4 regions of the Kitasatospora fiedleri genome follow, and region 2 is predicted to be linked to each of the others. Evidence: riboswitches for the same ligand, from Rfam matches in the RefSeq annotation. Region 2 holds a riboswitch; each other region holds the start of a gene.

Region 1 (7,283 bases), 5.3 Mb from region 2:
ACGAAGCCGGGGTAGCGCGGGTGGAACGCGTACGAGAATCCGGCGCCGGTGAGCGCGGCGAGGCCGCTGGCGGGGTCGCCCGGGGCACAGCCGGTCTGGATGCCGCCGCCGACGGCGGTGAAGTCCACCACGACGGTGACGCCGGTGGTGCCGGAGCAGGCCGCGGCCTTTGCCTGTGGGGCCTGGACGGCGGAGACGCCGAGCAGGCCGGCGGTCAGTGCCGCCGCTGCGGCGATCGAGCCGAGGGTGCGGCGGGCCGGACGGGTGGGCGTGAGGGTGTCGCTCATGGAGGTGCTCCTGGTTCCGAAGGTCGGCCGGTCAGGGTGTTCAGTGGGCCGCGGGGCAGGCGAGGACAGGTGCGGTGGGGCGGGCGCCGCGGGCCGAGAGGGAGACCAGCGGCGTGCCGGAGAGCCCGAGGACGGCTTGGGCGGTGGCGCGCGCGGCGTTGCCCGGGTCGAAGCCGGTGGCGTCGTAGGCGACCGCGCCCCGGACGGCCGAACCGGCGGCGCAGCCCTGCTGGAGCTTGACCAGAGCGCCCCAGCCCTTGAGCCCGGCCACGAGGCGGCCGGAGGACAGCAGGCTCTCGGTGGCGAGCCCGGTGCTGTTGGCGTTGGAGGCGGCGGCCCCGGCCGCGGCGAACCCGCCGTCGGCGTTCTGGTGCGCGCTCAGCCAGTTCAGTCCGGCGGCGGCCTTCGCGGCGCGTCCGGTGGCGGCGAGGGCCTGGACGGCGAGCGCGGTGGCGTCCGGGTCGGCGGTGCAGGCGGCCTGGCCGAAGGAGACCGGGAACCCGCCGTCCGCGCACTGGCTGCCGGCCAGGAAGTCGACGGCCGCGGCCGGGGCCCCGGCGGGGGTGCGGGTGAGGGCGATGACGGCCAGGGACTGGCCGAAGGAGTTGCTGTAGTCGCCCCACTGGGAGCGGTCGGAGAACCGGCCGCTGGGCGTCTGCAAGGAGCGCAGCCGGGCCGGGAGGTCGACACCGCCGAAGGCGGCCGGGTTCACGCCGCGGACCTCGGCTGCGAGCAGGAGCTTCGCGGTGGCGCCCGCGTACGCCTCAATGGTGCCGTCGCCCAGGTAGCCGGCGGTGTTCTCCGGCCGGGCGAGCCAGGCGGTCGCACGGGCGGCGGCCTCGTCGGAGCTGTGCGAGGCGGCGAAGGCCAGCACGGCGTCGATGGTCAGCCCCTGGTCGGGGTAGGCGGTGCCGTCGAAGACGGTCTCGAAGTGGTCGCCGTCGACGAGTTGGCGGGCCAGCCAGCCCGCAGCGGCGGCGTCCGGCCGGAGGGCGGCGGTGCCGGCGGGGACCGGGGCGGCCTGGGCGGGGACGGCCGCGGGGAGCGTGGCCGCGAGGGCGAGCGCCGGTATCGCGAGCAGGCGCAGGGGGCGGCGGAGCACGGTCATGGAGAGCCTTTCCGAACCTGCGCGCGGGGCCCGGAGGAGATGGCGCGCGGCGGCGCAGCCCTCGGAGCTCCGACCCGCAGACCACGACGGGAGGAGTGGACGTACACCTCCGCCACCGGGTGATCGGGCTCGCCGTCGACAGCCGTCGACGGCCTACCGTTGCGGGTCAGCGCCGGATTCGGACCGGACTTCCCCCGACGGCGGAGTCAGGAAACATGACGGCCCATCATGGCGAGGCGCCGAAGGCCGGGTCAAGGGCGCACGCACCCCGCCGACGGACGCCCCGGTCGGCGGTGCGCCTCCGGTTCTTCGCAGGATTCGCCGATTCGCAGGTCCGCCGGGTGCGGATTCCGCAGTGTGGCCTGCTGGACCGCCCGCGGTGCGACCGGCAGTCTCGATCATGCGAACCCCAGCAGCCGACGCCTCCGAGGAGTCCCGTGATCGAGCACCGCGTCCGTGTCCACCCCAGCGCCGACCGCCTCCCGCGCGAGGAGCAACTCGCCTGGAAGCTGGCCTCGGTGGCCACCGGAACCGAGGAGTTGGAGCCGGAGAGCGTGCGGATGGCCGTCAACCGGGTGATCGACAACGCGTCGGTGGCCGTCGCCTCGCTGCTGCGCCGCCCGGTGGCGGTGGCCCGCGCCCAGGCCCTGGCGCACCGCCCGGCCGCGCCCGGCGCCTCGGTGTTCGGCAGCGGCACCCGGGTCTCCCCGGAGTGGGCGGCCTGGGCCAACGGCACCGCCGTGCGCGAACTCGACTTCCACGACACCTACCTGGCCGCCGACTACTCGCACCCCGGCGACAACATCCCGCCGCTGCTGGCCGTCGCCCAGCACACCGGCCGGACCGGCGCGGACCTGCTGCGGGGCGTCGTCGCGGCGTACGAGGTGCACGTCGCCCTGGTCAAGGGCATCTGCCTGCACGCGCACCGGATCGACCACGTCGCGCACCTGAGCGCGGCCACCGCCTGCGGCCTCGGGGCGCTGCTGCGGCTGCCGACCGAGGTCACCTACCAGGCCGTCCAGCAGGCGGTGCACACCACCACCGCCACCCGGCAGTCCCGCAAGGGCGAGATCTCCAGCTGGAAGGCGTACGCCCCCGCGTTCGCCGGGAAGGTCGCGATCGAGGCGGTGGACCGGGCGATGCGCGGCGAGACCTCGCCGTCGCCGGTCTACGAGGGCGAGGACGGCTTCCTGGCCTGGATGCTGGACGGCCCGTCCGCCGACTACGGGGTGCTGCTGCCGGGGCCGGACGAGCCGCGCCGCGCGATCCTGGACACCTACACCAAGGAGTACTCGGCCGAGTACCAGGCCCAGGCGATCATCGACCTGGCCCGGCGGCTGCGCGAGAAGGCCGGCCCGCTGGAGCGGGTCCGCTCGGTCGTCCTGCACACCAGCCACCACACCCACCACGTGATCGGCTCCGGCGCGAACGACCCGCAGAAGTACGACCCGACGGCGAGCCGCGAGACGCTCGACCACTCGATCCCGTACATCCTGGCCGTCGCCCTGGAGGACGGCGGCTGGCACCACGAGCGCTCCTACGCCCCGAGCGGGCCGGGCGCCCGGAGACGGTCGCGCTGTGGCGCAAGATCACCACCGTCGAGGACCCGGAGTGGACCCGCCGCTACCACGACCCCGACCCGGAGCGCCGGGCCTTCGGCGGGCGCGTGGTGATCACGCTGGACGACGGCTCGGTGGTCGAGGACGAGCTGGGCGTGGCCGACGCCCACCCGGCCGGCGCCCGCCCCTTCGACCGGCCCGCCTACCAGCGCAAGTTCCGCACCCTCGCCGCCGACGTCGTCGCCCCCGCCGACCAGGACCGCTTCCTGGCCGCCGCCGACGGCCTCGCCGAACTCGGGGCCGCCGACCTCGGCGAGCTGTTCCCGGCCGTGGACACCGAAGCGGTGCGCGCCTTCGACGCGACCCTGCCGAAGGGCCTGTTCTGATGCTGCACACCCGCACCACCCCCGCCCAGCGCCGCCGGGCCTTCCGCGAACAGCTCGCCTCCGGCCGGCTGCTGCGCCTGCCCGGCGCGATCAACCCGCTCTCCGCCCGCCTGATCCAGGATCTGGGCTTCGAGGCCGCGTACCTGTCCGGCGCGGTGCTCGCCGCCGACCTCGGCCTGCCCGACATCGGCCTCACCACCGTCACCGAGATCGCCCAGCGCGCCCAGCAGACCACCCGCGCCACCGACCTGCCGGTGCTCATCGACGCCGACACCGGCTTCGGCGAACCCATGAACGCCGCCCGCACCGTCCAACTCCTGGAGGACGCCGGCGTCGCCGGCCTCCACCTGGAGGACCAGGTCAACCCCAAGCGCTGCGGCCACCTCGACGGCAAGACCGTCACCCCCCGCGAGCAGATGGTGCGCCGGATCCGGGCCGCCGTGGACGCCCGCCGCGACCCCGACTTCCTGCTCATGGCCCGCACCGACGCCCGCTCCGTCGAAGGACTCGACGCCGCGATCGCCCGCGCCAAGGCCTACGTCGACGCGGGCGCCGACGCGGTCTTCCCCGAGGCGCTGGCCGACCTCTCCGAGTACGAGGCGTTCCGCAAAGCCGTGGACGTACCGCTGCTCGCCAACCTCACCGAGTTCGGCAAGACCCCGCTGCTGGACACCCGCACCCTGACGGACCTCGGCTACAACATCGCCCTCTACCCCGTCACCCTGCTGCGCCTGGCGATGGGCGCGATCGAGGACGGCCTGCGGACCATCGCCGCCGAAGGCACCCAGGAGTCCCTGCTGCCCCGGATGCAGACCCGCTCCCGGCTGTACGAGCTGCTCGGCTACCGGGAGTACGCGGCCTTCGACTCGGCCGTCTTCGACTTCACCCTGCCGCCCGGCACCTGACGCACCGGAGGTTCACCCATGCCCGCCACCACGCCCGGGGTCCACCGCGGCCTCGCCGGTGTCGTCGTCGACACCACCGGGATCTCCACCGTCATCCAGGAGACCAACTCCCTCACCTACCGCGGCTACCCCGTCCAGGAGCTGGCCGCCCACCGCTCCTTCGAGGAGACCGCCCACCTGCTGTGGCACGGTGAACTCCCCGACCCGGCCCAGCTGCGCGAGTTCCGCGCCCGCGAGAGCGCGCTGCGCCCGCTCGACCGCACCACCGCCGAACTGCTGGCCAAGCTGCCCGAGACCTGCCACCCGATGGACGTGCTGCGCACCGCCGTCAGCTTCTTCGGCGCCGAGGACCCCACCGAGGACGACGGCCGCCCGGCCCCCGCCCTCGCCAAGTCGCTGAACCTGCTGGCGAAACTGCCCACCGTCGTCGCCGCCGACCAGCGCCGCCGCCGCGGCCTGTCACCGATCGCCCCGGACCCGGACCTCGGGTACGCCGAGAACTTCTTCCACATGTGCTTCGGCGCGGTGCCCGCCCCCGAGGTGGTGCGCTGCTTCGAGATCTCCCTGGTGCTGTACGCCGAACACAGCTTCAACGCCTCCACCTTCACCGCCCGGGTGGTCACCTCCACCCTCTCCGACCTCTACAGCGCCGTCACCGCCGCGATCGGCGCCCTCAAGGGTCCGCTGCACGGCGGCGCCAACGAGGCGGTGATGCACATGCTGGAGGAGATCGGCGACCCGGACCGCGCCGCCGACTGGCTCGACGAGGCGCTCGCCTCCAAGCGCAAGATCATGGGCTTCGGCCACCGCGTCTACAAGAACGGCGACTCCCGCGTCCCGATCATGCAGGCCGCCCTCGACCGGCTGGTCGCGCAGTCCGCCGACCCGGAGGTCACCCGGCTGGCCGCCCTGCACACCGCCCTGCGCGAGGCCATGCTGGAGCGCAAGGGCATCCACCCCAACCTCGACTACCCGGCCGGCCTCGCCTACCACCTGATGGGCTTCGACACCCCCGTCTTCACCCCGATCTTCGTGATGAGCCGGATCACCGGCTGGACCGCCCACATCATCGAACAGCTCGCCCACAACGCCCTGATCCGCCCGCTCGCCTCCTACGACGGCCCCGGCCAGCGGCCGGTGCCGGCCTCCGTGTAGCCGCCGGGCTCACCCGGCTCCCGGGTACTCCTCCCCGTCGGCCACCGGGTAGGGGACCCGGGTGCGCCGGTCCGGGTCCACCACGAGCCGGCCGGCGGCCGGGGGGCGGGCCCGCTGGGCGCAGTCGGTCCGTTCGCAGATCCGGCAGCCCAGGCCGATCGGGGTCGCGGCCCGCCCCCCGTCGAGGGCGATCCCCTCGGAGTACACCAGACGGTGGGCGTGGCGCAGTTCGCAGCCGAGGGCGACGGCGAACTCGCTGCGGGGCGCCCGGTGGCCGTGGCCGCCGTGGGTCACCGTCCGGGCGATCCAGAAGTAGCGCTTGCCGTCGGGCATCTCGGCGACCTGGGTGAGGATCCGCCCGGGGGCGGAGAACGCCTCGTAGACGGTCCAGAGCGGGCAGGTGCCGCCCAGCCGGGAGAAGTGGAAGTCGGTCGCCGACTGCCGCTTGGAGATGTTGCCCGCCCGGTCGGCGCGCAGGAACGAGAACGGCACGCCCCGTCGGCCGGTGCGCTGCAAGGTCGAGAGCCGGTGGCAGACCGTCTCGAAACCGACGCCGAAGCGTGCCTGGAGCAGTTCGATGTCGTAGCGCACCTCCTCCGCGGCCGTGTGGAAGGCGGAGTACGGCATCAGCAGGGCGCCCGCGAAGTAGTTGGCGAGACCGATCCTGGCCAGGTCGGCGGCCTGCGCGGAGGTGAAGGCCGGTTCGGCCGCCGCGACCAGGGCGTCGAGCAGCGGGCGGTGTTCCAGCAGCGCGAGCTGGGTGGCGAGTTGGAAGGCCCGCTGGCCGTCCGCCAGCCAGGGCGACAGGCGCAGGGTGCCGCTCGCCGGGTCGAACCGGCGCATCTCGGCCCGGTCGCCCGGGTCGGCGTCCAGCACCCGCACCCCGTGCCGTTCGCCGAACCTGGCCACCAGCGCGGCCGTGCGGCCGCTCGGGTCCGCGGCGAGGGCGGCGGCGGTGCGTTCGGCCTCCGCGTCGAGGACCGCGATGTGGTTGTGGTGCGCGTAGAAGAAGTCCCGCACCTGGTCGTGGGGTTCGGCGGGCACCAGCGCCGCGGCGGCACCCCCCGGGTGGTCGAGTTCGGCGACCCGGGTGACGGCCTCCCGGTAGCGGCGGTGCAGCGCGACCAGCGCCCGGGCGACGTCCGGATGGTTCCGGCTCGCCTCCACCACCTCCTCCGCCGCGACCGCGGGGCCGCACGCCTCGTCGGCGAGGGCGGCCCGCAGGTCGGTGGCGAGCCGTTCCTCCTCCGCCTCGGAGAAGAACTCCGGCTCCACGCCGAAGACTTCGGAGATCCGCAGCAGCACCGCGGCGGTCAGGGGCCGCCGGCTGTGCTCGATCTGGTTGAGGTAGCTGGTCGAGAGGCCCAGCTCGTGCGCCAACTCGACCTGGTTCATGCCGTGCTCGCGGCGCAACCGCCGCAGCTTCGCGTGGGCGAAGACCTTGCGCCTGACGGGTGGTGCCATGGTGCGGCGTACCTCTCTCCTCTTTCCCGGATGGTCTTTTTCTCCGGATGGTCTTTCGTTCGGGTGCGTCAGGGGGCGGTCGCACGCCCCGCCCGGTGGGCCCGCAGGGCGGCTTCGACCCGGACCGCGTCGGCGACGGCCCCGACCTCGTGCACCCGCACCGCCCAGGCGCCCTGCGCGGCGGCCAGGGCGGCCGTCGCGGCGGTGGCGGCGTCCCGCTCCCGGGCCGGGCGGGGTTCGCCGGTGGCGGGGTCGGCCAGCAGCTCGCCGAGGAAGCGCTTGCGGGAGGGCCCGACCAGGAGGGGGCGGCCGAGCGCGGCCCAGGCGTCCAGGGAGGCGAGCAGCGCCCAGTCGTCCCGGCGCCCCTTGGCGAAGCCGAGCCCGGGATCGACCACGATCCGCTCCGGATCGACGCCGGC
Region 2 (7,283 bases):
CGCGCGGGCCGTCCCCGCTCCCCCGGGACCAGCCGCTCGCACGCGGAGGCCGAGCCGCCGGCCGGTCGGACGCGGGTTCGGGCGCGGTCTCAGGCGCGGTCGTGGAGGGTGACGTGGTAGCCGTCGGGGTCGGCGAAGGTGAAGGTCCGGCCGAAGGGGCCGTCGATCGGCGCGGAGACGATGGTGTGGCCGTCGGCGGCGAGGGCGTCGTGGACGGTCTGGACGTCGGTGGCGTGCAGCCAGATCGCGGTGCCGATGCCGGGCCGGGCGGCGGAGTCGAGGTCGGTGCCGGGGACGAGCTCGCGGAGGGCGAACGCGATCGGCCGGGTCGCGAAGACGACGGCGTGCGGCGGTCCGGCGGGTGAGCGGACGAGGCCGAGGTAGCGCTCGTAGAACGCCTGCGAGGCGGCGAGGTCGCGGGCCTGCAGCGAGAGGAAGTCGGGGCCGGTGGCGGGCATGGCGGTGCTCCTTTCCTTCGTGTCAGATTCCTGACACGCACCAACGTATGTCAGACTACTGACATGAGTCAAAGCGGCCCCGGCCCCGGCATCGACCTGGACAGCTCACTGGGCTACCTGCTGAAGGAGGCGTCGAGCGTCCTGCGCTCGGCCATGGAGGAGGTGCTGCGGCCGCTCGGCATGACGGTGACGCACTACTCCTGCCTCGAACTGCTGGCCCAGCGGCCGGGCCTGTCCAACTCCGAGCTGGCGCGCGGCGCGTTCGTGACCCGGCAGTCGATGAACGTGCTGCTCCAGAACCTGGAGCGGGACGGCTACGTGACCAGGCCCGCGGAGCCCCCGGTCGGGAAGGCCCTGCCCGCCCGGCTCACCCCCCGGGGGCGGCGGAGCCTGGAGCGGGCCAGCGCGGCGGTCCGGTCCGTCGAGGTCAGGATGCTGGCGGGCATGACCGAGGCCGAGCGGTCGGACGCGCTCCGGAGCCTGCGGAGCATGGTCCGCTCGCTGCGCGACGGCCCGGACGGCCCGGACCACCGGGACGGCCGGGAGGGCGGCGCCGGCGCGCCCGCCGCACACCCCTCCTGAGCTGGCACCTTGCCCCGCCGACCCGCCCGGCGGGGCCCGGTCCGGGGTGTGACCAAACCCTCCGCCGGCTCGGTTGACTGCCCCGAAGCGGGCGTGGTGGGATCTTCGGGCCAAACGGAGGCAAGCAGAGGAAGCCGGTGCGAGTCCGGCGCGGTCCCGCCACTGTGACCGGAACACCCCGCGCGGGGTGACCGGAAGTCAGGAGACTCTGGCCCCCGTTCCGTCGATCCGGGGCGCGGACCCTGAGTGAGGACACAACGCCATGGGGGCAGCCCCGTACCTGGTGGGCGCGGCCGCGGGATACCTCGCGGACGCCCGGTTCGGAGATCCCCGGCGCGGCCACCCCGTCGCCCTGTTCGGCACCGCCGCGGCCCGGCTGGAGCGCAGCCTGTGGCACGACCACCGCGGGGCCGGGGCGCTGCACACCGCGCTCGCGGTCGGCGCGGTCGCGGGCGGCGCGGGGCTGGCCGTCCGGGCGGCGCGGCGCTCGCCGCTCGCGGCGGGGGCGCTGGCCGCCGCGGCGGCCTTCACGGTGCTGGGCGGGACGTCGCTGACCCGGGAGGCCCGGACGATCGGGCGCTCGCTGGCGGACGGCGACCTGGCCGGGGCCCGGGAGCGGCTGCCGCACCTGTGCGGGCGCGACCCGTCCGGCCTGGACGAGCGGCAGGTGGCCCGGGCGGTGGTCGAGTCGGTCGCCGAGAACACCGCCGACGCGGTGGTCAACGCCCTGGTGTGGGGCGGCGTGGCGGGCGTGCCGGGGCTGCTGGCCTTCCGGGCCGTCAACACGCTGGACGCGATGGTCGGGCACCGGTCGGCGCGCTACCGCCGCTTCGGCTGGGCCGCGGCCCGGCTGGACGACGTCGCGGGCTGGCCGGGCGCCCGGCTGACCGCGCTGCTCACCGTCGCCGCGTCCGGCGCGCCCGGGCGGACCTGGCGGGTCTGGCGGCGGGACGGCTCCGCGCACCCGAGCCCCAACGCGGGCCAGGCGGAGGCCGCGTTCGCGGGCGCGCTGGGCGTCCGGCTGGGCGGGACGCTGCGCTACGGCGAGCGGGTCGAGCACCGGCCGGTCCTCGGCGCGGAGCTGCCGCCGGTCGGCGCCCCCGACATCGAACGGGCCTGCCGCCTCTCGCGCCGGGTCGGCGCGCTCGCCCTCGCCACGACGCTCGCCGCGCGGGCCGTCCTGGCCGGGCGGCGCGGGTGAACCCGAGCGCGCGGCGCGCGCGGGCGGGGCGACCGGCTCCGGCTCCGGCCCGTTCCGGCGGACCGCCCGCCTCCGTCCGTCGTTTCCCGCGTCCCGTCCGGGCCGCTGCGCCCTCCCCTCTTCCCCTCCGTTGTGAAGGAGTCCTGCCGTGAACGGCGCGCTGCTGGTGGCCGGTACGACCTCGGATGCGGGGAAGAGCGTGGTGACGGCGGGGATCTGCCGGTGGCTGGCCCGGCAGGGGGTGCGGGTGGCGCCGTTCAAGGCGCAGAACATGTCGCTGAACTCCTTCGTGACGGTCGACGGGGCGGAGATCGGGCGGGCGCAGGCGATGCAGGCGCAGGCGGCGGGGGTGGCGCCGGAGGCGGCGATGAACCCGGTGCTGCTGAAGCCGGGGGCCGACGGGCGCAGTCAGGTGGTGCTGCTGGGGCGGGCGGTGGCGGAGGTCGGGGCGCTGGACTACCGGGAGCGCAAGCCCGTCCTGCTGGAGCGGGCGCTGGAGTGCCTGGCGGACCTGCGGTCGCGGTTCGACGTGGTGGTGTGCGAGGGCGCGGGCTCCCCGGCGGAGATCAACCTGCGGGACCGGGACATCGCCAACATGGGGCTGGCCTCGGCGGCCCGGCTGCCGGTGGTGGTGGTCGGGGACATCGACCGCGGCGGGGTGTTCGCGTCGATGTTCGGGACGCTGGCGCTGCTGTCGCCGGACGACCAGTCGCTGGTCGCGGGGTGGCTGGTCAACAAGTTCCGCGGGGACGCCCGGCTGCTGGCGCCGGGCCTGGAGATGCTGCGGCAGCTGACCGGCCGCCCGGTGCTGGGGACGTTCCCGATGCTCCAGGGGCTGTGGCTGGACGCGGAGGACTCGCTGGACCTGGCTTCGGTCGCGGCGCGCCCGGCGGCGGGCGCGCCGGTGGGGGCGCAGGTGCTGCGGGTCGCGGTGGTGCGCTTCCCGCGGCTGTCGAACTTCACGGACGTGGACGCGCTGGCGCAGGAGCCGGGCGTGCTGGTGCGCTGGGCGACCCGCCCGGAGGAGCTGGCCGACGCCGACCTGGTGGTGCTGCCGGGCACCCGGGCCACCGTCGCCGACCTGGCGTGGCTGCGGGCGCAGGGGCTGGCGGAGCCGCTGGCGGCCCGGGTCGCGGCGGGGCTGCCGGTGCTGGGGGTGTGCGGCGGGTACCAGATGCTGGGGCGGGAGATCGTCGACGAGGTGGAGTCGAAGGCCGGTGCGGTGGACGGCCTGGGGCTGCTGCCGACCCGGGTGGTGTTCGGCGCCGAGAAGGTGCTGGCCCGGCCGTCGGGGGTGGCGCTGGGCGAGCGGGTGGAGGGGTACGAGATCCACCACGGCGTGGTGGCGGTGGAGGGCGGCGAGCCGTTCGTCGCGGACGCCGCCGGCCGACCGCTGGACGGCTGCCGCACCGGCGCGGTGTGGGGGACGACCTGGCACGGCGTGCTGGAGAACGACGCGTTCCGGCGGGCGTTCCTGGCCGAGGCGGCCCGCGCCGCCGGGCGGTCCTTCGTCCCGGCGCCGGACACCTGCTTCGCCGCCGCCCGCGAACAACGGCTGGACGCACTGGGCGACTTGGTCGCGGAGCACGCCGACACGGACGCGCTGTGGAAGCTGATCGAGAACGGGGCACCGGCGGGTCTGCCGTTCGTGCCGCCCGGGGCTCCGGCCCCACTGGAGATGGGGAGTGCCAAGTGACCGAGGCCCGTTATCCGTTCACGGCGATCGTGGGCATGGACGACCTGCGGCTGGGGCTGCTGCTGAACGCGGTCTCGCCGGCCGTGGGCGGGGTGCTGGTGCGCGGCGAGAAGGGGACCGCGAAGTCGACGATGGTGCGGGCCCTGGCGGGGCTGCTGCCGTCGATCGACGTGGTGGCGGGCTGCCGGTTCGCCTGCGACCCGGCGGCGGTGGACCCGCAGTGCCCGGACGGGCCGCACCAGGGGGCGGCGGGTGCCGAACGGCCCGCGTTCCTGGTGGAGTTGCCGGTGGGCGTCTCCGAGGATCGAGTGGTCGGCTCGCTGGACCTGGAGCGGGCGCTGGCCGAGGGCGTGAAGGCGTACGAGCCGGGCCTGCTGGCGAAGGCGCACCGCGGGGTGCTGTACATCGACGAGGTGAACCTGCTCCAGGACCACCTGGTGGACCTGCTGCTGGACGCGGCGGCGATGGGCCGCTCGTACGTGGAGCGCGAGGGCGTGTCGGTGCGGCACGCGGCGCGGTTCCTGCTGGTCGGGACGATGAACCCGGAGGAGGGCGAGCTGCGCCCGCAGCTGCTGGACCGGTTCGGCCTGACGGTGGAGGTCGCGGCGACCCGGGACGCGGACGAGCGCGCCGAGGTGGTGCGCCGGCGGCTCGGCTACGACGCCGACCCGACCGGCTTCGCGGCGCGCTGGGCCGACCGGGAGCGGGAACTGGCCGAACGGATCACCGCCGCCCGGGAGTTGCTGCCGCAGGTGGAGCTCTCCGACCTGGCGCTGCGTCAGATCACCGCCGTCTGCGCGGCGTTCGAGGTGGACGGCCTGCGGGCGGACATCGTGATGGCGCGCACGGCGGTGGCGCTGGCCGCCTGGGCGGGCCGCACCGAGGTGCGGGAGGAGGACGTCCGCACCGCCGCCCGGCTGGCGCTGCCGCACCGGCGGCGGCGCAACCCGTTCGACGCGCCCGGGCTGGACGAGGAGCAGTTGGACCGGACGCTGGCCGAGCACCGGCCGGAGGAGCCGGAGGAGCCCCAGGGCCCGCCGGAGGACGACGGCCCGGACGGTGGCCCGGACGGCGGCGGACCGGAGAACGGTGGCGGCCCGGACGGCGGCGACGGCGGCGACGGCGGCGGGCCGGACGGCGGTGGCGGCGCGCCGGAGCCGTCCGGTCCCGACGACCTGCCCGCGCAGGAGGGTCCGACCGAGGCGCCCGCCCCGCCGCGGCAGCGCCCGGGCGGCGGGCGGGAGTCGGCGCCGGTGGCGTCCGAACAGCCCTACCGGACGCGGCTGTTCAAGGTGGACGGGACGGGACGGGGCGCGCAGGGTCGCCGCTCCCCCGCCGAGACGGACGCCGGGCACACCATCCGGGCGCGCCGCCCGCGGGGCCGGCTCTCCCGGCTGCACCTGAGCGCGACGCTGCGCGCGGCGGCGCCGCACCAGGCGGCGCGCGGGCGCAGCGGCCGGGCGCTGGTGCTGCGCCGGGACGACCTGCGCGAGCAGGTCCGCCGGGGGCGGGAGTCGAACCTGGTGCTGTTCGTGGTGGACGCCTCGGGGTCGATGGCGGCCCGGCAGCGGATGACGGCCGTCAAGGGCGCTGTGCTGTCGCTGCTGATGGACGCCTACCAGCGGCGCGACAAGATCGGCATGGTGACCTTCCGGGGCGCGGACGCGGAGCTGGCACTGCCGCCGACCTCCTCGGTGGAGGTGGGCGCGGCCCGGCTGGAGCAGCTGCCGACCGGCGGCCGGACGCCGTTGGAGGCGGGCCTGCTGCGGGCGCACGAGGTGCTGCGGGTGGAGCGGCTGCGCGACCCGGACCGGCGTCCGCTGCTGGTGGTGGTGACCGACGGCCGGGCCACCGGCGGCAAGGACGCGCTGGCGCGGGCCCGCCGGGCGGCCGGGCTGCTGGCCGCGCAGGGCGTGGCCGCGGTGGTGCTGGACTGCGAGTCCGGCCCCGTCCGGCTGGGCCTGGCACGCGAGTTGGCGGCGCACCTGAACGGTGACGCGGTGAGCCTGGAGGAACTGCGGGCCGAGGGCGTGGCCTCGCTGGTGCGGGAGACCCGGACGACCATGACGACGATGCGAAAGGCGGCGTGAGCGACATGCCCAAGGGAGTGGCGGAGAACGTCCCGGACGACGGGCTGACCACCCGGCAGCGGCGGACGCTGCCGATCACGGCGGTGCACACCGGGCCGGGCAAGGGGAAGTCCACGGCGGCGTTCGGGATGGCGCTGCGGGCCTGGAACCAGGGCTGGCCGGTCGGGGTGTTCCAGTTCGTGAAGTCGGCCAAGTGGAAGGTCGGCGAGGAGAACGCGCTGCGGGTGCTCGGCGAGTCCGGGCAGGGCGGCACGGTGGCCTGGCACAAGATGGGCTCGGGCTGGTCCTGGGTGCAGCGCGACATCGAGTCCTCCGAGGAGGCGGCCCGGGAGGGCTGGGAACAGGTCAAGCGGGACCTGGCGGCCGAGACGTACCGGTTCTACGTGCTGGACGAGTTCACCTACCCGCTGCACTGGGGGTGGATCGACGTGGCCGAGGTGGTCGGGGTGCTGCGGGACCGCCCGGGCAGCCAGCACGTGGTGGTGACCGGCCGGTACGCGCCCGAGCCGCTGCTCGAACTGGCCGACCTGGTCACCGAGATGACCAAGGTGAAGCATCCGATGGACGCGGGCCGCAAGGGCCAGCGCGGTATCGAGTGGTAGCGAGTTGAACGACGTGATACCCCGCCTGGTGGTCGCCGCGCCCTCCTCGGGGGCGGGCAAGACCACGGTGGCCACCGGACTGATCGCGGCGCTGGCCGCGCGCGGGCTGGCGGTCTCCCCGCACAAGGTCGGCCCGGACTACATCGACCCCGGCTACCACGCGCTGGCCGCCGGGCGCCCGGGCCGCAACCTGGACGCCTGGATGAGCGGCCCGGAGCGGATCGCCCCGCTGTTCGCGCACGGCGCGGCCGGGGCGGACGTCGCGGTGGTCGAGGGCGTGATGGGCCTGTACGACGGGGCGGCCGGGCGGGGCGAACTGGCGTCCACGGCGCAGGTGGCGAAGCTGCTGCGGGCGCCGGTGGTGCTGGTGGTGGACGCCTCCTCGCAGTCCCGCTCGGTGGCGGCGCTGGTGCACGGCTTCGCGTCCTGGGACCCGGAGGTCCGGCTGGCCGGGGTGATCCTGAACAAGGTCGCCTCCGACCGGCACGAGACGCTGCTGCGCGAAGCCCTGGAGGAGGGCTCCGGGGTGCCGGTGCTGGGCGCGGTGCGCCGGGCCGGGGCGGTCGACACGCCGTCCCGGCACCTGGGCCTGGTCCCGGCCGTGGAGCGTTCCGCCGAGGCGCTGCGGGCGGTGCGCGAGATGGGCGAACTCGT
Region 3 (7,283 bases), 4.4 Mb from region 2:
AGGGCGTTGTCGTCCGTAGTGTCCTGAGCGAGTGCGGCCGGGCCGTACTTGGCGTACTTGAGGTAGCGGGCGAAGTGCTCGAAGCTCGCGCTTTCGGACGGGCGGAGGGCGTCGGGATCGAAGGAGGCGACCACCTCGACCCGGTAGCGGGCCCGGGTGACGGCGACATTGAGTCGCCGCCAGCCGTCCTTGCGGTTGATCGGTCCGAAGTTCTGGTTGAGCTTGCCGTTCTCATCGGGGCCGTAGCCGACGGACATGATGATCACGTCGCGCTCGTCGCCCTGTACCGCTTCGAGGTTCTTGACGAAGAAGCCGTCCAGCCGGTCGTCGGAGAAGTGTTCGTCCAGGCCGGGGTTCTGCCGGCGTTCCTGGTCGACCGCCTCTCGGATCACCTCGGCCTGGGCCTGGGAGAGCGCGACGACGCCCAGCGAACGGCCCGGGCGGGTGCGGAAGTGGTGGATGACGCGGCGGGCGACCTCAGCGGCTTCGCCGGGGTTGTTGCGCGCTGCTGCACCGGAGCGGTACAGGCCCTGCTCGGCCCGGAAGAAGGCCACGCCCACGTCGGGGCCCTCGGAGAACGCGCCGGGGAAGGTGGTCATCGCCCCCGGTAGAACTGCCGGTTGCTGAAGGCGATCAGGTGTTCGTGCCGGCTGCGGTAGTGCCAGCGCAACGAGAGCTCCTTGAGCATCCCGTTGCCCTTGGCGAGGGAGAGCAGCGATTCGTACCGGGGGACTTCGTCCTCGGCGTACGGGTCGTCGTCCTCCTCCTCGCCCGCGGTGAAGAACGCGGTGGGCGGCAGCTGGTTCTCGTCCCCGGCCACGATCAGGGCCTTGCCCCGGTAAACGCAGTTGATCGCGTCCTGCGGCAGGATCTGGGACGCCTCGTCGAAGATCACAACGTCGAAGGCAAGGTCCGGCGGCAGAAACCGGCTGACCGTCAGGGGGCTCATCATGAAGCAGGGTTTGACGCGTAGCGCCGCCGCTCCGGCTTCCCGGAGCAGCACGTGCACGGGCTTGTGCCGGATCTTCTTCTTGCCTTCGTGCTGGATCAGCCTCGTGCCGGGGCTGCTGAGCGCGTCGGGGCGGTTCAGATCGCAGGCGCGGGCCACCCGCGTCCGGGCGTGTTCGGCGAGGGAGCGGTCGATGTCACGGAACGCGGCGACCTTGTCGTCGCGGTCCTCGGCCCGGTTCCACACCAGTCGGGGGTCGCGCTGGACCACGCGATCCGCCCAGGAGTGCAATACGGATTTCTCCACCACCTGCGGGAAGTCTTCCGGGGTCATCCCGGCTCGGACGGCACGGGAGGTCAGATCACCCAGGCCGGCCTTCTCCAGGGCTCCTTGGCCCCGCTGGTAGGCGGCCCACTCGTCAGGTCCGCCGCGATCGCCGTCCAGCAGCGACAGCAGCAGCTCGGCCGACGAGGTCACGGACAGGGCAGCGCGCAGTTCACGTTCACGTGACGCGTCGAACATGTCGGTCAGTCTGGCGCTGGAGCGGTTCCAGAAGTCCTTGGCCTCCTCCAGCACGGGGTCGGGAAGCGCCCGGTGGAGGATCCGGGCCGCCTCGGTGGGGAACACCCCGTCTTCGAGTAGGCAGTTCTCCCGCAGCCTCCGCAGCCAGGTCAAGGCCTGCTCCAGCATGGTTCGTTTCGTGCCGCGGCCGGCGTACAGCACGTCGAGGAGCTCACCGTCTCCGGCGGAGTGTGCGGCGAACTCCTCGTCGGCGGCCCGGGCGGTCAGCGCGGCCGTGACCGCGGCGCGTGCCCGCCCTAGGGTCAGGTCGTCGTGTCCGGACACCGTACGGACGTGCGCGAGCAGCCGGGAGGCCTCCCGCAACGGTGGCAGGTGGGCGGTGCTCCAACGGACGGCATCGGCCAGGGAACCGTCCTCCAACTCGCCGGGCGCGCCCAGGCGGGGCGGCAGGACCAGCGAGTCGCGCCACGCGGCGAGCGATTCGCCAGCCTGTTGGGCGGCCTCGCGGGCCGTCGGACGGGGCTCCCCGCCGTGCGCGAGCTGGGAGCGGAACGCTTCGAGGTCCAGGACCTGCGGAGCGAGTTCGGTGGCCCGTGAGGCCAGGCCGAGCGCTTTCTCCGCCGAGGAGAAGTCGGTCTCCTCACCCTGCCAGAAGTGGCCGAGGAACTCCCCGCCCCGACGGCCCTCGTACTCGAGCCGCTGTTGGGCCTGCTGCCAGGCGACCGCGTCCGGCAGTGCGGCGAGGACGGCCTTCGTGCATTTGGCACCCGCCGGCAGCAGGGTTCGTACGGTACGACGATCGGCCCGGCACGCGGAGGACAGGCGTGCGGTGATCGAGCGATGCACGGTGGCGAAGCGTTGGGCCACATCCACCAGCGAAGTCTCCGCCAGGACTTGCTCGGTGAACTGCCGACGGGCCTTGTCGCGGGCCGCACGCAGATCGGCGATCGCGTCGGACAGCCGGTCCAGGGCGGTACGGGCCTGGGCCGCACCGGCGGGAGTGAGCCACTGCGCCGGGGGCTTCTGGGTCTGTTCCGGCAAGGACAGACCGGTCAGCTGGACCAAGCGCAGGCCCTGGGCGCAGGTCTCCGGCGCGGGGACGCCGTACACGCGTGCCGCGTTGGCGAGTTGCTGCAGTGCGCGTTCCAGGTTCCGCGCATCGGCCGTCAGCCGGTTGGTGAGGGCATCGACCTGTACGGCGGTGGCCTCGGCCAGGTCCAGGCCGGCCGGGACGAGCTCCGCCAGTGCCCGTTCCTGCGGTCCGGGTTCGGGGGAGACCGGTGCGAGGGGATCCGCGAGTTCGGCCCAGCCCGCTCCGAGCAGGTCGCGGGCCTTCCGCTCGGAGGCTTCCACTGCCTCCAGCCGGCGTTCGAACATCCGGATGCCGTCAGTGATCCGGTCCGGTTCGGTCGTCAACCAGGGCAGGGGGACGGCGGGCCGACCGGCACCCAGCCGGATGGCGTTGATCAGACGCTCGACGTCGTAGAGGCCGTCCCAGCCCATGGCCTCCAGTAGCGGGCCATGTGGGGCCAAGGCTCCGCGCAGGCCGGCGAAGTCTTCCAAGGCCCTTGCCAAGGCGTCCAGTTCACCGCCGGATTCACCGAGTCCGCGCCAGACGAACGACTCGCCCTCCACCGCGGGCCGCCAAGACCGGGAAACCCACCGCGCGCCGTCGAGGATGCCGCGCAGCAGTTCCTCGGTGAGGCCGACCGCGTCGAACTCCCGTTCCGGGGCGAGCTGCGGCAGGGAATGCAGCAACGAGACCCGGCCCAGGACGTCGTGCAGGGAGCGATTCATGCCCTCGTGGTGCTCGTTCATCGCGGCGGCGTACCCGGAGAGTTCCCGGCGCAGCTCCTCTGCGGTGAGGAGCTCGTCCCGACGCGCGGCGGGGAAGGAACGGCGGGGCGCGGCGAGCGCGCGGCCCAGCTCCTGTGCGACCTGCTTGCGGTTGGCGGTGTTGCTGTGCAGGGCGAGGACGTAGTCGTCCAGACCGACCTGTTCGAGGCGGTTGCGCACCACGTCCAGCGCGGCGGCCTTCTCGCTGACGAACAGGACACTGCGCCCTTGCTCCAGGAGCCCGGCGATCATGTTGGTGATGGTCTGGCTCTTGCCGGTACCGGGCGGGCCGTCCATCACGAAGCTCCTGCCGTCGATCGCGGCGGCGACGCACTGGCGCTGGGAGGAGTCCGCGTCCAGCACGAGCGGGGCTCTCTCCGGCGGTTGTTTCTGGTCTATCAGGTCGAGCGGCACCGGATCGAAGTCGAAGCAGCCTGCGGTGTCGGCCGGACCGGAGCCCAGCCCCAGGGTGCGCACCAGCGGGCTGCCCAGGATCCTCTGCACGTTGTCCCGCAGGTCCCGGTACATCACCTCCTTGCTGGAGTTGAAGGCGTCCAGCACCACACGTTCGCTGACCTGCCACCCCGTGCGGCCCGAGACGGTCCTGCGGACCTGCTCCAACAGGGCCACGGCGTCAGTGAGGTCGATCTGTTCCGGGGCGGGCCATTCGAGGCCCATCTCCTCCATCTTGACGGCTAGCGCCGGGTTGAAACTCGGCTCCTCGTCCCCGTTGAGTTCCAGGAGGAAGGAGTCGCCCCTCCACTTGCGCAGCCGCACCGGCACCAGCAGGAGGGGAGAGGACACGGGATCGGCGTCGGCGGCCGGCCGCCACTGGAGGAAACCGACACCGAGGTGCAGGACCCACAGGCCGAAGTCGTTGTACTTCTCCTGTGCGACGGCGGCCAGGCGCTTGAGGTGCCTGTCCTGCTCGCCCTGGGTCGCCTTGGTCGTGCGGAGGGCGAGCCGGGTCCCGCCGGTGCCCGTGCGAGAGGCGGGTGTGTCGAGGGGGCGGCCTCCGGTCGGCTTCGTGAGCGGGAGGTCGGAGTATCCGAACGGTTCGACCGATGTCCCGGCATCCGGGCTCGTCTCCGGCACTGGGGCGAACAGGCAGCCCTTGGGCAGCGCTTCCAGCACCCGCGCCAGTTCCGGGGCGACGATGTCCGTGCCCGCCTGTCTGCCGCCGCGACGGTAGTGCACCAGCCGGTTGCGAAAGCCCAGGTCGATCAGGGACTTCTGCCAGGACTCCAGGAGCGGCTCCAGGGGGTCGGTGGCGCTGCGCTGTCCGGAGCGGCGGTGAACCATGCAGATGACTCCGTTCAAACCTGTCAGATCGTGTGAATGTCGTGCGGATTGGGTGGGGGCAGCATAGTGCGTTCGTCCGGTTGCGCAGGGTGTGTTCAGCGGTTCGTGCCGCAATCGGGATCGGCGCGGCCGGACGCTTGCGCGGCTGGTGCTCGTCTAGCGTCCGCCCCATCGACGGGAGCACGATTTCGGCGCACCGGGTGGTGCCGATGTGCCCGCGCTGCCAGCGGTCCTGACGCCGCGTCACGGGCAAGCCTTGACGCAAGGTTGACCGGGCCTTGGGCGAGGCCCCGGAACGCCGCTCCTATTGTCGGGTCCATGCCCGCTCTCCCGTTCCAGGACCGGCGCCCCGCCCCGGCGCTCCCGGTCCTGCCGTACCGCAAGCCCACCCGCGGCCGCGACTACTGGGTCCTGGACGACGTCCTTCCGGACCCGGACGCGGTGCGCGCCCGGCACCTGGCGCGCACCGACTGGGACGAGGGCTACCCGCACAAGCCGGAGTCCTGGCCGGGCCTGCGGGCCATGCCCGGCCTGGAGCCGGCGGAGCTGGCGCAGGTCGAGAAGCTGGTCCGGGAGGCCACCGGCGCGCCGCGGATCTGGGCGCTGGACGAGGCCGAGGGCGGCACCTTCAACCACAACTGCGTGCAGGTGGTGGGCGCCGGGGAGTGCGAGCCGCGCCCGCACACCGACTCCCGCTCGCTGTGCCGCTACGCCGCCGTGCTGTACCTCAACCCGGCCGTCCCCAAGCGCTGCGGCACCAGCTTCTACCGGCAGAGCCTGCCCGGCGGCCGGCTCGGCGGCAACAGCGTGGTCGCCCCGCACAACAACCTGGTGGACGCGCTGGGCACCCGCTTCGTCCCGCCGGACTCCTTCACCGAGGACCTGGCCGTCCCGCACCGCTACAACCGGCTGCTGCTCTACACCGCCAACCTGATCCACACCGCGACCGAGTACCACGGGACGGCGCTGGAGGAGAAGCGGATGACCTGCGTCTTCTTCTGGATGGCCTGACCCGCGCTCAGCACGCCGCTGACCAGGCGTGATCTGCGCCACCCCGGCCCGGGTGCGCCCTTGCCGCGGCACCCGCGGCGGGCCTACGGTGGGCGGGCCGTGGTGCTCGGGAAGCCGGTGCACCGTGTCCGCCACCGAGTGCGCGGCACGGGAGTCCGGAGCGGCCCTCGCCACTGTGATCGGGGAGTCGTCGGCTCCCACCCCGTGCCACTGGCCCCGCGGCCGGGAAGGCCGGGCGCCGGCGCGCAACACCCCGTCAGCCAGGAGACCGGCCACGGCATCTCACGAAGTGATCCACGAGGTGCTGGAGCGTGATCCGCGGATGACCGCGCCCGAATCGACCCTGGCCGGGACCGGCCCGGTCGCCGTCCTGCCCGCCCTGCGCTGGCGGCGCGAGGACACCCTGCGCACGGCCGGGCTGATGGCGGTGATCCTGGCCCTGCACGCGGTGGCCTTCGGGACGCTGCTGTTCCTGGTGGTGCCGCACGACTACCGGGTCGGCACCCAGGTGTTCGGCGTCGGCCTGGGCGTCACCGCGTACACCCTGGGGATGCGGCACGCCTTCGACGCCGACCACATCGCGGTGATCGACAACACCACCCGCAAGCTGATGGCGGACGGCCGCCGCCCGGTCTCGGTGGGCTTCTGGTTCGCGCTCGGCCACTCCTCGATGGTGGTGCTGATGGCCGCCCTGGTGGCCGGGGGCGCGGCGCTGGCGGGCACCCTGATGGACGAGGACTCGACCACCCACCAGGTGCTGGGCACCGTCGGCACCACCGCGTCCGGCGCCTTCCTCTACCTGATCGCGGCGCTCAACCTGGTCGCCCTGTTGGGCATCTGGCGGGTGTTCCGGGCGATGCGGGCCGGGGAGTACGACGAGGCCGAGCTGGAGAAGCACCTGGACGCCCGGGGCTTCCTGGCCCGGCTGCTGAACCGGGCCACCCGCTCGATCAGCCGCCCCGGGCAGATGTTCCCGGTCGGCATGGTGCTCGGTCTGGGCTTCGACACCGCCACCGAGGTCACCCTGATGGTGATGGCGGGCTCCGGCGCGGCCTCCGGCCTGCCCTGGTACGCGGTGGTCTGCCTGCCGCTGCTGTTCGCCGCCGGGATGAGCCTGTTCGACACCCTGGACGGCACGTTCATGAACATCGCCTACCAGTGGGCGTTCTCGAACCCGGTCCGCAAGGTGTACTACAACCTGACCATCACCGGGCTGTCGATCGCGGTGGCCTTCGTGATCGGCACCATCGAGCTGGTCGCCGTGCTGCACGACAAGTTCGACCTGACCGACCCCGTCACCGGCTGGATCGCGGGCCTCGGCCTGGACAACGTCGGCTTCGTGATCGTCGGCCTGTTCGTGGTGGTCTGGGCCGCCGCGATCGGCTACTGGCGGATCGCCAAGCGCTCCGGGCGTTCGGCGGCGCGGGGGCGGACGCGTCCTGACGGGGCGTCAACCGGCGGCCAGGATCAGCGTCCCGGCCACCGCGAGGCCCGCGCCCACCACCTGCACCCGCAGCAGCCGCTCCTTCAGCAGGCCGCGCGCCATCAGCGCGGTGACCACCGGGTAGAGCGAGGCCAGCACGGCCGCCACCGCCACCGAGCCCAGGTGCGAGGCGGCCGCGTACAGGCCGTTCGCGGCCACGTCGGCCACCCCGACGGCGGT
Region 4 (7,283 bases), 1.5 Mb from region 2:
ACCGGGCCGGGGCCGAGCATCCGGGAGGTCGCGACGAAGCCGGTGCGGGTCAACCGCCCGCCTTCCCAGGTGGGGTGGCACTGGGCGACGGTGTCGTTGGCGCAGCCCGCCATGAACTTCATCGCGCCCAGGTAGTCCTTGGCGGCGACGGTCCGGCCGGTCGGCCGGGTGCCCGCCGCGCGCACCAGCCGGTCGATCTGCCGGTTCGCGCCGTCCGGTTCGCCGACCCAGCAGCCGACGACCTTGCAGGTGGGCGGGTTGCCGCCGGAGATCTGGCAGCTGGCCCAGAGTTCGGGCGGCGCGTCGGCGACCCACTGCTGCCAGGCGCCGAGCACCTGCGGGACGGAGCCGGCCGGGAAGGGCAGGACGAAGACGGTCAGGCCGGGCGCGGGCGGGGTGTCGAAGGTGAACCGGGTGACCACGCCGAAGTTCCCGCCCCCGCCGCCGCGCAGCCCCCAGTGCAGGTCGGGTTCGTGCTCGGCGTCGGCGGTCAGCACGCAGGAGTCGGCGGTGACGACCTCGGCGGCGGTGAGCCGGTCGCAGGTCAGGCCGTACCTGCGGGCCAGCACGCCGATGCCGCCGCCCAGGGTGAGGCCGCCGATGCCCACGGTGGGGCAGGACCCGCCGGGCAGCAGTCGGCCGGCGGCGGCCAGGCCCGCGTAGACCTCGATCAGCCGGGCGCCCGCGCCGACCTCGGCGCTGCCGTCGGGGTCGACCCGGACGGTGTTCAGCGCGCGCAGGTCGATCACCAGGCCCCGGTCGGGGATGCTGTAGCCGAGGTAGCCGTGGCCGCCGCTGCGGGCGGCGATCGGAGGCCGTGGCCGCGCGCCACGTCCAGGCAGGCCCGGACGTCGTCGGCGGAGGCGCACTTGGCGACCGCGCCGGGGAGTTGGCCGTCGTTCAGCTCGTTGAAGCCGAGCCGCGCCGTCCCGTAGCCGGGGTCGGCGGGCAGCACCAGCCGGTCGCCGAGCCGCTGCCGCAGCGCCTGCCAGTCCGGCGGCGCGGCCCGCCACCCGCGCTGGCGGGGCGGGAACGCCCGTACCGAGCCCGAGCCCGAGCCCGGGCCCGCGTCGGCACCGGCGGCCGGACCCGACCCCGGGCGCGCACCCGCACCCCGGTCCTGCGCGCGGGCCGGGGACGCGCCCGCCGCGAGCCCCACCCCCAGTGCTCCGCCCACGGTCAGAAAACGACGACGGTCCATTGTCACGACGCACCTTCCTCCCCCGCGCCGGGCGCACGGAGGCTCTGCGCCGATCGTCACGCCCCGCCCCGCCGCCGCCCGGCCGCGGCCCGCCGGAGTGCGTCCGATGGCCCAGCGCGCGTCCGTGCGCGCACGACGCCCCGCCGGGGTCCGCGCGCCGGGGCTGCCGGTCGGAGCGCCCGCCGGGGCGCCCGCCGACCCGGGCCGGTGAACGCGCCGGGCAGCAGGCACAATCGCCGGTATGCGTACTCTTCTCGTCATCGGCATCGGCGCGGGCGACCCCGACCACCTCACCCTGGAGGCGGTCAAGGCGATCGGCCGCACCGACGTGTTCCTGCTGCTCGACAAGCCGGAGGAGCGGCAGGACCTGATGCGGCTGCGGCGGGACATGATCGCCGAGCACGGCCGGGCCGGGCACCGGGTGGTCGAGCTGGTGGACCCGGCGCGGGACCGGTCGGCGGCCGGGTACGCGGAGGCGGTCGAGGAGTGGCGGGAGCGGCGGGCCGACCTGGTGGAGCGGGCCGTGGCCGAGGAGCTCCCGGACGGCGGGACGGGCGCGCTGCTGGTGTGGGGCGACCCGTCGCTGTACGACAGCGTGACCGCCGTGCTGGACCGGGTCCTGGCGCGCGGGCGGACCGGGTTCGGGTACACGGTGGTGCCCGGCGTCAGCAGCGTCTCGGTGCTGGCGGCCCGCCACCGCACCACGCTGACCCGCACCGCGCGGCCGGTGCGGATCACCACCGGGCGGCGGCTGGCCGCCGAGGGCTTCGGGCCGGGCGCCGAGGACGCGGTGGTGATGCTGGACGGGCAGGCCGCGTTCACCGCCATCGACCCGGCGGGCGTGCACATCCACTACGGGGCGTACCTGGGCACCGAGGACGAGATCCTGGTCTCCGGCCCGCTGGCCGAACAGGCCGACCGGATCGCCGGGTTGCGGGCCGAGGCCCGGGCCCGCAAGGGCTGGATCATGGACAGCTACCTGCTGCGCCGTACCGACGGCTGAACGCCGTCCGGCCGCCGCCCGTCTGCCCGCGCCCTGCCAGCAGCCCGCCCGCCGCCGTCCGTCTGCCCGCGCCCGCCGCCGTCCGCCGCCGTCCGTCCGTCCGTCCGCGCGTCCCACGGACCGGACAGCTGCCGGACTTCGCACCGGAGAACGCCCGGTCCGTTCTACACTGGCCGCGCAACTGGTTCGCCCTGTCCGCCAGGCAGGGCGTCGCAAGAGGGAACCCGGTGGGAATCCGGGACTGCCCCGCAGCGGTGAGTGGGAACGACCGCCGTCATACGCACTGGGTCCGGACGGACCTGGGAAGCGACGGCCAGTAGGTGCCCGGGAGCGTCGAGCCTCCCCGGGCGGGCCCGCGAGTCCGAAGACCTGCCCGTTGCCCGGGTGCGACCGTTCGCGCCCGGTGACCGGTGACCTCGAGGGCGGGTCGGTACGGACACCAGGCGGGCAGGCGCGGTCGAGCGCGGCACCGCCCGGTCTCGGCACCCTCCGCGCCTCCTGCGCACCGGACCCAGGATCAAGGCTCGCGAGGAGAGTCCCCTTGACTGCGAAGTCCGTAGCCGCGGCAACCGTTCACGGATACCCCCGCCAGGGCGGGAACCGGGAACTGAAGAAGGCGATCGAGGGCTACTGGCGGGGCACCGTCACCGCCGACGCGCTGCACTCCACCGCCGCCGAACTGCGCTGCGCCAACTGGCGGCAGCTGGCCGGCGCCGGCATCACCGAAGTCCCCACCGGGGACTTCTCGTTGTACGACCACGTGCTGGACACCACGGTCGCCGTCGGCGCGGTCCCGCCCCGGCACCGGGCCGCGTACGAGGCCGACCCGCTGGACGGCTACTTCGCGATGGCGCGCGGCACCCAGCAGGTGGCGCCGCTGGAGATGACCAAGTGGTTCGACACCAACTACCACTACCTGGTGCCGGAGTTGGGCCCGGACACCGCGTTCGCCGCGCACTCCGCCAAGCAGGTCGGCGAACTGCGCGAGGCACTCGGCCAGGGCTACCGGGCCCGCCCGGTACTGCTCGGCCCGGTCACCTACCTGCTGCTCGCCAAGCCCGCGCCCGGCGTGGCCGCCGACTTCGAACCGCTCACCCTGCTGGACCGGCTGCTGCCGGTGTACGCGGAGCTGCTGGCCGACCTGCGGGCGGCCGGCGCCGGGTGGGTGCAGCTCGACGAGCCCGCGCTGGTGCAGGACCGCACCCCGGCCGAGCTGAACGCCGCCGCCCGCGCCTACCGTGAGCTGGGCGCGCTCACCGACCGCCCCAGGCTGCTGGTCGCCTCCTACTTCGACCGGCTCGGCGAGGCGCTGATCACCCTGGCCAAGGCCCCCGTCGACGGCCTGGCGCTGGACTTCACCGGCCCGGCGGCGGGCAACCTGAGCGACCTGGCGGCCGTCGGCGGCCTGCCCGGCAAGCGGCTGGTCGCGGGCGTGGTCGACGGCCGCAACGTGTGGATCAACGACCTGGAGACGTCCCTCGCCACCCTGGCGACCCTGCTCGGCCTGGCCGACACGGTGGACGTCGCCCCCTCCTGCTCGCTGCTGCACGTCCCGCTGGACACCGCCGCCGAACGCGACCTCGACCCGCAGATCGGCCGCTGGCTGGCCTTCGCCCGGCAGAAGGCCGCCGAGACCGCCCTGCTGGCCCGCGCCCTGCGCGAGGGCACCGCCGCCGTCACCGCCCAACTGGCCGCCAACCGGGCCGACCTGGCCTCCCGCGCGGCCTCCCCGATCACCCGCGACCCGGCGGTCCGGGCCCGGGCCGCCGCCGTCACCGAGGCCGACACCCGCCGCGACGCCCCGTACGCCGTCCGCGCCGCGGCGCAGAAGGCCCGGCTCGGACTGCCGCTGCTGCCCACCACCACCATCGGCTCCTTCCCGCAGACCGCCGAACTGCGCTCCGCCCGAGCCGAGTTGAACGCCGGACGGATCGACGCGGCGGACTACCGCAAGCGGATGGAGGCCGAGGTCCGCGAGGTGGTCGGCTACCAGGAGCGGGCGGGCCTGGACGTGCTGGTGCACGGCGAGCCCGAGCGCAACGACATGGTGCAGTACTTCGCCGAGCAGCTCACCGGCTACCTGGCCACCCGGCACGGCTGGGTGCAGTCCTACGGCACCCGGTACGTGCGTCCGCCGGTGCTGGCGGGCGACATCTCCCGTCCGCACCCGATGACGGTCGACTGGTACCGCTTCGCGCAGGACCTCACCGACCGCCCGGTCAAGGGCATGCTGACCGGCCCGGTCACCATGCTGGCCTGGTCGTTCGTCCGCGACGACCAGCCGCTGGCCGACACCGCCCGGCAGGTCGCCCTCGCCCTGCGCGACGAGGTGGCGGACCTGGAGGCGGCGGGCGCCGCCGTGATCCAGGTCGACGAACCCGCGCTGCGCGAGACGCTCCCGCTGCGGCGCGCCGGCTGGCCCGCGTACCTGGACTGGGCCACCGACGCGTTCCGGCTCACCACCTCCGGGGTCCGCGCCGACACCCAGGTCCACACCCACATGTGCTACGCCGAGTTCGGTGACATCCTGCGCGCCATCGAGGAGTTGGACGCGGACGTGATCTCGCTGGAGGCCGCCCGCTCGCACATGCAGGTGGCGCACGAGCTCGCCGAGGCGGGCTACCTCGCCGAGGTCGGCCCGGGCGTGTGGGACATCCACTCCCCGCGCGTCCCCTCCTCCGAGGAGGCGCTGGCACTGCTGCGGGCCGGGCTGGCCGCGATCCCCGCCGAACGCCTCTGGGTCAACCCGGACTGCGGCCTGAAGACCCGCGGCTGGACCGAGACCCGGGCCTCGATCGACAGCCTGGTCACCGCCGCCCGCACCCTGCGGGCAGAACTGGCCGACTGACGTCCCGCCCGCGACGGACGGGGCCGGAACGGCCGCGCCGACGGGCCGGAACGCCGACGGGCCGGAACGCACCTGACGTGGTGCGTTCCGGCCCGTCGGGCACGCCGCTAGGGGCGGCGGGGGCCGCCGTGGCGGCCGGCTCGGCGGTGCGGGCCGGCTTGGGCAGCAGGAGCCGCTCGGCGAGGTGGCCGAAGAGCAGGCCGAAGGACAGCCAGAGGGTGAGCTGGATGGCCAGGGCCGCGACCCGGAACTGCCAGAGCAGGGTGGCGGAGAAGTCCTCGGGGACTTCGTTGATCGCGGGCAGCAGGACGTACCCGAGACCGATCAGCACGGCGTAGCCGAGCCCGGCCACGACCGTGGCGTTCCAGTTGCCCAGCCGCGGGGCGAGCTGCTTGCCGGCCACCACGGCGGCGACGGCGAGCAGCACGCTCAGCAGCATCATCAGGAAGTACAGGGTGGTGCGCTTGCCGATGGTGTCCGGGTCGCCCACCGACGGCGGGTTGGCCGGGTACTTGAGGAACGGGACGAGGTAGACGGAGGCCAGCGCCGCGCCGGAGAGCAGCAGGGCGGTGGCCCGGGGGCCGAAGCGGCCGGTGCGGCCGAGGGCGAAGCAGTACGCGAGGGCGGCGATGCCGCCGAGCGCGATGCCGTAGACCAGGATGCCGGTGGCCAGGCCCGCGGTGGACTGGAGGGTCCGGCTGACCAGTTCCTCGCCGTGCTCGTGGCTGTGGGAGTCCTCGAAGGCGATCGCGGCGTCCACCCGGGGTTCGCCGAGCAGGTAGGCCACGATCAGGGCGAGGACGCCCGCGCCGAGCCCGGCGAGCATGCCGCGGACCAGCAGGTTTCTGACGATGTGGGAGTTCATGTGCGCAGGTGCTCGTTTCTTCTGCCGGGCGGGTCAGTGGCAGGGGAAGCCGAGCAGGTGCCGGCCGTCGTGCACCCACTCGTGCACGCTCTCGCCGGAGACGAGCGAGGTGGCGCCCTGCTCGGCGCCGACGAAGTAGAGCAGGGTGAGCAGCAGGATGCCGAAGAAGACCGCCCAGGGCGCGATCGCCTTGACGGAGAGGGGGGTGATGGCCGGCGTGGCGGCGGGCGCTATGGGGTGAGCCATGGCGGTGTGACCTCCTTGCGGGAACTCGCGTCCCGTGTCGTGTGGAGCAGGGTCGACGGAGGCGGGTCTGACTTCCCGTCGGCCGACTGGGCGGCTCCGGGTTCACAGTGGCGCGACCGTGCCGGGCTCTCACCGGACTTCCACGCACCGTCGTTGATGTGGACTTGTTCGCCGAGAAGGTACCGTTCCCGGGCGGGCCCCACCAGGGGCGCGGCACGCCATGCTACCAATGCGTGCACGAATGGTCCCCGGGAGGGAGGCGCTGTGGAGCTCCGGGTGATGTTGGTCGCACCGGCACCCGCCGGGTCGACGGCGGGCCGCCCCCGACGCCCGGGCGGTGTGCGCACGGTCGGCGCACGTCGAGTGGCGCGCGTACGGCCGGTGGGTGTCCGGCCGGTGGTCGGCATGACGGCGGGCGGCATGACGGCGGGCGGCATGACGGCGGGCGGCGCGGCGGCGGGCGGCCGGACGGTCCGGGTCGCGCTGATCGCCCCGGCGCTCGGCGCGGAGCTGCGCGAGGCGCGGTTCGGGGACGACCGCCCGCTGACGGAGGCCGAACTGGCCCCGGCCCGCGCCCTCGCCGCGCCCCGGGCCGACCGCGTGCTGTCCGCGCCCTCCCCGCGCTGCCGGCAGACCGCCGGGCGCTGGGCCTGGTTCCGGACGCCGTCGAGCCCGCGCTGGCGGACCTGGACGCGGGCGCCTGGCGCGGCCGTCCGCTCGCCGAACTCGCCGCCGCCGAACCGCGGCCGCTCGCCGCCTGGCTGTCCGACCCGGACTTCGCCCCGCCCGGCGGCGAGTCCGTCACCGCCCTGCTGGCCCGGGTCGGCCGCTGGCTGGACGCCCTGCCCGCCGACACCGGCCACCTGCTGGCCGTCGCCGAACCGGCCGTCGTCCGGGCCGCCGTGGTGCACGCCCTGGCCCTGCCGCCCGCCGCGTTCTGGCGCCTGGACGTCGCCCCCCTCACCGCCACCCACCTCAGCGGACGCGCCGCCCGCTGGAACCTGCGCTGCGGCACGGCCCTGGCCGCAGATACCTGACTGACCGTCAACTCCCTTGCTCACAGAAGCGGTGACGGCCCTCGGTCACCGTACCGGGCATTCGGCCGCACACCCTTTCCCGC

The links. A riboswitch is a leader RNA that binds a small molecule or an ion and turns the genes downstream of it on or off. The one in region 2 is predicted to bind cobalamin.
Region 1: another riboswitch for cobalamin. It lies ahead of QMQ26_RS02245 (prenyltransferase/squalene oxidase repeat-containing protein); the one in region 2 lies ahead of QMQ26_RS25965 (cobalamin biosynthesis protein).
Region 3: another riboswitch for cobalamin. It lies ahead of QMQ26_RS06455 (HoxN/HupN/NixA family nickel/cobalt transporter); the one in region 2 lies ahead of QMQ26_RS25965 (cobalamin biosynthesis protein).
Region 4: another riboswitch for cobalamin. It lies ahead of metE (5-methyltetrahydropteroyltriglutamate--homocysteine S-methyltransferase); the one in region 2 lies ahead of QMQ26_RS25965 (cobalamin biosynthesis protein).

The regions. Positions count from the first base shown of each region.
Region 1 covers NZ_OX419519.1:409,378-416,660, forward strand. The annotation lists gene QMQ26_RS02240 (hypothetical protein) at 1-287, opposite strand, end outside; gene QMQ26_RS02245 (prenyltransferase/squalene oxidase repeat-containing protein) at 328-1,395, opposite strand; cobalamin riboswitch at 1,493-1,612, opposite strand; partial or broken gene QMQ26_RS02250 (MmgE/PrpD family protein) at 1,833-3,340, shown strand; gene prpB (methylisocitrate lyase) at 3,340-4,245, shown strand; gene QMQ26_RS02260 (bifunctional 2-methylcitrate synthase/citrate synthase) at 4,264-5,400, shown strand; gene QMQ26_RS02265 (short-chain fatty acyl-CoA regulator family protein) at 5,410-6,864, opposite strand; gene folP (dihydropteroate synthase) at 6,933-7,283, opposite strand, start outside.
Region 2 covers NZ_OX419519.1:5,697,751-5,705,033, reverse strand. The annotation lists gene QMQ26_RS25975 (VOC family protein) at 90-458, opposite strand; gene QMQ26_RS25970 (MarR family winged helix-turn-helix transcriptional regulator) at 522-1,040, shown strand; cobalamin riboswitch at 1,142-1,271, shown strand; gene QMQ26_RS25965 (cobalamin biosynthesis protein) at 1,303-2,241, shown strand; gene QMQ26_RS25960 (cobyric acid synthase) at 2,390-3,937, shown strand; gene QMQ26_RS25955 (putative cobaltochelatase) at 3,973-6,027, shown strand; gene cobO (cob(I)yrinic acid a,c-diamide adenosyltransferase) at 6,033-6,629, shown strand; gene QMQ26_RS25945 (cobyrinate a,c-diamide synthase) at 6,643-7,283, shown strand, end outside.
Region 3 covers NZ_OX419519.1:1,322,193-1,329,475, reverse strand. The annotation lists gene QMQ26_RS06470 (AAA domain-containing protein) at 1-599, opposite strand, end outside; gene QMQ26_RS06465 (DUF4011 domain-containing protein) at 596-4,609, opposite strand; gene QMQ26_RS06460 (DUF6445 family protein) at 4,928-5,620, shown strand; cobalamin riboswitch at 5,704-5,911, shown strand; partial or broken gene QMQ26_RS06455 (HoxN/HupN/NixA family nickel/cobalt transporter) at 5,943-7,046, shown strand; gene QMQ26_RS06450 (DMT family transporter) at 7,071-7,283, opposite strand, start outside.
Region 4 covers NZ_OX419519.1:7,226,711-7,233,993, reverse strand. The annotation lists gene QMQ26_RS32885 (FAD-binding oxidoreductase) at 1-752, opposite strand, end outside; gene QMQ26_RS32880 (hypothetical protein) at 746-1,177, opposite strand; gene cobF (precorrin-6A synthase (deacetylating)) at 1,443-2,204, shown strand; cobalamin riboswitch at 2,370-2,595, shown strand; gene metE (5-methyltetrahydropteroyltriglutamate--homocysteine S-methyltransferase) at 2,746-5,052, shown strand; partial or broken gene QMQ26_RS32865 (CbtA family protein) at 5,168-5,917, opposite strand; gene QMQ26_RS32860 (CbtB domain-containing protein) at 5,951-6,163, opposite strand; partial or broken gene QMQ26_RS32855 (histidine phosphatase family protein) at 6,599-7,200, shown strand.